Regions from separate parts of the Eubacterium sp. genome, predicted to be linked through region 1. Evidence: a T-box and tRNA genes for the amino acid it is inferred to sense, from the RefSeq annotation. Region 1 holds a T-box; the other holds one or more tRNA genes.
What was found. The T-box of region 1 lies ahead of ACZM4J_RS00980 (valine--tRNA ligase). A T-box ahead of a tRNA ligase gene usually reads a tRNA of that ligase, here a tRNA-Val.
Positions count from the first base shown of each region.

Region 2: it encodes a tRNA-Val, which carries the amino acid that the T-box ahead of ACZM4J_RS00980 (valine--tRNA ligase) is inferred to sense. The anticodon was not compared.

Region 1 is NZ_DBLZZO010000002.1:24,500-26,985, reverse strand. It holds gene ACZM4J_RS00990 (DUF5716 family protein) at 1-124, shown strand, start outside; gene ACZM4J_RS00985 (tetratricopeptide repeat protein) at 150-929, shown strand; T-box leader at 1,094-1,297, shown strand; gene ACZM4J_RS00980 (valine--tRNA ligase) at 1,426-2,486, shown strand, end outside.
Region 2 is NZ_DBLZZO010000034.1:6,175-8,660, reverse strand. It holds gene ACZM4J_RS10840 (leucine-rich repeat domain-containing protein) at 36-926, shown strand; tRNA gene ACZM4J_RS10835 (tRNA-Val) at 1,265-1,337, shown strand; tRNA gene ACZM4J_RS10830 (tRNA-Met) at 1,392-1,465, shown strand; gene ispF (2-C-methyl-D-erythritol 2,4-cyclodiphosphate synthase) at 1,630-2,115, shown strand; gene ACZM4J_RS10820 (DUF2156 domain-containing protein) at 2,126-2,486, shown strand, end outside.

The DNA.
Region 1 (2,486 bases):
AATAGAAGTTGATTTCAGATATGTGGAAGAAAACAAATTTGAAATAACAATAAAAGATTTAGGCTTCGGTGACTTTTTTGAAAGTTCAGGTATGACTGTCACAAGAGAAGTGACTTTACAGTAAATCATGGAAAGGCAAGGTACAAAACGTGAACTATATTAGATTATGTACAACTCATTGTGATAAACCTTTTTACATAAAAGAAGTAAATAAAAATATTTATTCAATTGAGGAATTAAGTTATTATCTGTACAATTATCTGTATTTAATTGATGACAAATTTTTCAGTGATGAGTTAATAGATTACATCGACAAGGATTTAAAGCAGCATAATATTGCAGCAGGCATCAAACAGATAATTGCTAATGAAGGTGAAATTGGTGAGAAGATTGCTTATGTTATAAAAAACTCAGAGTATTTTACAGATAAAATGGCTGAAAAGCTGGGTAATCATTTAGAGGCTCTTTGCTCAAAAACAGCAGCAGAAAGATGGAAGGCAAAAGCTGACATTCTAATGGATACTGAAAAATATAACATGGCAATAACTTATTATAACAACATATTAAGTAAGGCAATTAACAATGATTTGCCAGAGAGATTTTATGGTGATGTGTACAACAACTTAGGTGTTGCCTATGCAAGACTTTTTGAGTATGAACAGGCAGCAGCAGCTTTTAGAAGTGCTTACAGATTAAACAAAACCAACGAATCTTTAGAATCAATTATTATGTGTGATCTTATTACAGATAACGACAAAAGATTGAAAATAGACCAAAACAAATATTCAGTAACTGACACTGTTGTAAACAGACTTCGTTCCGAACTTATAAAAATGAAAGTAGAAATTCAGTCAGATTGGGATAAGGAAAAAGAAGAAGATTTTATAAGAAAATGTCAGAAAGAATATATTGTAGAAATTAATAGTTAAAATAAATATCCGGTAATTATAATTGCAGTATTGCTTGCAATAAGTCTTGCTTTATCAATAATTATCGAATTGATGAAAAAGTATTTGGGATATAATAAAATGACTGATAAAATCAGAGAAAAAGTTGACAAACATAAATAAAATTTATATTATATTTCTATATGTCAAATGCGATGATGAAAAGGAGTAGCAAATAACCTTTGACAGAGAGAAGGGAATGGTGGAAGCCCTTTAGAGAAGTGTTTGTGAAGGTAGTTTCTAAGCAGTTGTGGTGAGAAAGAGTTTATTAGCCACAATCGGTTCGTCTCCGTTATAGGATAAGAGAAGAGATAAATGAAGGTGGTACCGCGAATTTATTCGCCCTTTAGTGCTACCATTGGAATACAGAAGAAAAAGAGTAGCGTTGCTGCTCTTTTTTCTTATATGTGTACTAATTGACAAAAATAGACACACATTGCCACCAGCCGAAGGCAGGGCAAAGTTACAGGAGGAAAAAATGAAGGAAATTGAGAAGAATTACAATCCCGCAGAGATTGAAGACAGACTTTATGAGAAGTGGCAGGAGAAGAAATACTTCCATGCAGAAGTAGACAGAAGTAAGAAACCATTTACTATTGTTATGCCACCTCCAAATATTACAGGACAGCTCCACATGGGACATGCCCTTGATAATACAATGCAGGATATTTTAATTAGATTTAAAAGAATGCAGGGCTATGAAGCTTTATGGCTTCCTGGAACTGACCATGCATCAATTGCTACAGAAGCAAAGATTGTAGAAAAGATGCGTGAAGAAGGCGTAAAAAAAGAAGATATTGGAAGAGAAGCTTTTCTTGACAGAGCATGGGAATGGAAGAAACAGTATGGTGGACGTATTGTTTCACAGCTTAAGAAGATTGGTTCTTCATGTGACTGGGACAGAGAAAGATTCACAATGGATGAAGGCTGCTCAAAGGCCGTAAAAGAAGTATTTGTTAATTTATATAATAAGAAACAGATTTATCGTGGTGAAAGAATCATCAACTGGTGTCCACACTGCTTAACATCAATTTCTGATGCAGAAGTAGAATATGAAGATCAGGCTGGTAAGTTCTGGCATTTAAGATATCCTTTAACAGATGGTTCAGGCTATATTCAGCTTGCTACAACAAGACCTGAAACATTACTTGGTGATACAGCAGTAGCAGTAAACCCAAATGATGACAGATATAAAGATTTAGTAGGAAAGACTCTTACACTTCCTTTAGTTGGAAGAGAAATTCCTATTATTGCTGATGACTATGTAGGTATTGATTTTGGTACAGGTGTAGTTAAGATTACACCAGCCCATGACCCTAACGATTTTGAAGTTGGACTTCGTCATAACTTACCTGTCATTAATGTATTAACAGATGATGCTAAGATTGTTGATGATTATCCAAAGTACGCAGGTATGGACAGGTATGAAGCAAGAAAAGCAATTGTTGAAGACTTAGACAAAGAAGGCTTCCTTGTTAAGATTGAAGACCATGAACACAACGTTGGTACATGCTACAGATGTCATACAACTATTGAACC
Region 2 (2,486 bases), on a different contig from region 1:
TCCCCAATAAAATATTATACGCGGAGGAAGTGTTTATGAAAAAAAGAACATTAAAGTATTTATTTTTAATTGCTGCAATTATGTTTTGTGTAAGTAGTAATACAAAAGTACAAGCAGCATCAGATTTTGTTATTAAAAAGAGTGGGCAGGAGTACATACTGACAGAATATAAGGGAAGAGATACTACAGTATATGTTCCTAAAAAAGTAACTATTATAAACGGAGCTTTTAAGAATAATAAGAAAATCAAAAAAATCGTTTTATCAGATAAGGTAGACAGTATTTACGATGGTAGTTTTGATACGTTGAAGAATCTGAAAGAAGTAGTTTTTTCAAAAGGTTTAACAACAATAGAAAAAGGAGCTTTTAGAAAGTGTCCTAAAGTAAAGAGCATTAAAATTCCTAAAAAATGCAAATATATAGGTGATTATGCTTTTGCCGGATTGTCAGGTTTGAAATCAATAAAAGTTGAAAAAGGCAATAAATCTTTTAAAGTGTACAAGGGAGCATTATTTAACAGTAAGAAGACGGAGTTAATTTGTTACCCAAGAAAGTATAGTGGGAACAAAGTGTTTACCATTCCAAAAACAGTAAAAGTTATTGCAAGTTACGCATTTAAGGATAATTGTTATTTGGAAAAATTAATAATCAAAGGTGATGCTTACGACGGTGGCTATGATGATATGAAGGCATTTACTAATATGAAAAAGCTCAAAACTGTAGTGTTTAAAACAACACAGAAGAGAGATAATATTAGTTTTCGTAATTGCAAAAAATTAAAAAAAGTTGTCTTAGCTGAAGGAACTGAAAAGATTGTAGACAAGCAATTTTATGGTTGTAAAAATTTAACAGATATTAATATTCCAAAATCTGTGAAAATAATTGAAAAGAATGCATTTAAAGGTTGTACAAAATTAAAATTGTAGAATTAAGAGAAAAAGCATCGAAGATAAGGTTATGAAAAACTTTGTTTTCGATGCTTTCTTATGTGATGGAAAATAAGTCTGAAAATTCTATTGAATAAATTTTTAATTGTACATACACTTGGAACCAAAATAAAATAGTTGCTGTATAGGCGTACATTGGTTGATTTATGCTATAAAAGCTACAGATATGTCTATGAGATTTGGTTCTATAGCAAAGGAATAATAGAGTGGAATTTAGATATGCAAAATGGCCAAAATAAAAAATATTAAAAAAATAAAAAAAGTGCTTGACAATTTTCGCTCAAAAGTATATATTAATAAAGCAGTTTGAAAGCAATGGGATCTTAGCTCAGCTGGGAGAGCATCTGCCTTACAAGCAGGGGGTCACAGGTTCGAGCCCTGTAGGTCCCATTTATAGTTTTCAAATGACAATTTAATAATTAACACTTATGTGTTATTCATTGTGGCGAGATAGCTCAGTTGGCTAGAGCACACGGTTCATACCCGTGGTGTCGAGGGTTCGAATCCCCCTCTCGCTACTTTTTTATTGCCCTAAAATATTTTTTGTTTTAGGTTTTTTTTTACCAAAACTAAGGGCTTAGATAACTTTTTTCATTTTTGTACATAATATAATGATTTTATTAAAAAGTGTGGTATAATAAAAGCATCTTTGCGGAAAAATATAATTTAATAGGAGAATACTATGAGAATAGGGATGGGATATGATGTCCATAAATTAGTAGAAAACAGAAAATTAATATTAGGCGGAGTGGAGATTCCATACGAGTACGGACTTCTTGGACATTCAGATGCAGATGTTGTTGTTCATGCAATTATGGACGCTTTACTTGGTGCAGCAGCATTAGGTGATATAGGAAAACATTTCCCTGATACTGATCCGCAGTATAAGGATATTTCAAGTATTAAATTATTGAAGCATGTAGGAAAATTATTAGAAGAAAATAATTATGTAATAGGAAATATTGATGCAACAATTATATGCCAGAAACCGAAACTTGCTCCCTACAGGGAACAGATGGTGAAAAATGTGGCAGATGTATTAAATATTAATGTGAATCAGGTGTGCATAAAAGCAACAACAGAAGAAGGGTTAGGTTTTACAGGGGAAGGACTTGGAATTTCATCACAGGCTATTGTATTGTTAGAGGAGAATATACATAACAGATAGAAGGCAAAATATGAAAGATTATCAATTACACGAAATAAAAATAGAGGACTACAACCAAATAAATGAATATTACAATTTAAGAAGACCGGAGACGGCAGACAGTAATATACTTGATTTGTTCCTTTGGGAGAATTGTTATCCAACATGGTATTTTACAAATGAACATGGATTAATGTGGGTGGCAAAGAGTGAAGATAATCAATACTATTCATCAGTGCCTTGTTGCAGGGAAGAAGACTTGAAAGAATGTTTCCTTGAAACACAGGACTATTTCAACAATGTATTAAAGAAGAAACTAACAATGTACCTTGTTGATAAGAAGGCTCTTGAAACTTTAGATTTGCCGGAAGATGAATATATAGTAATACCTG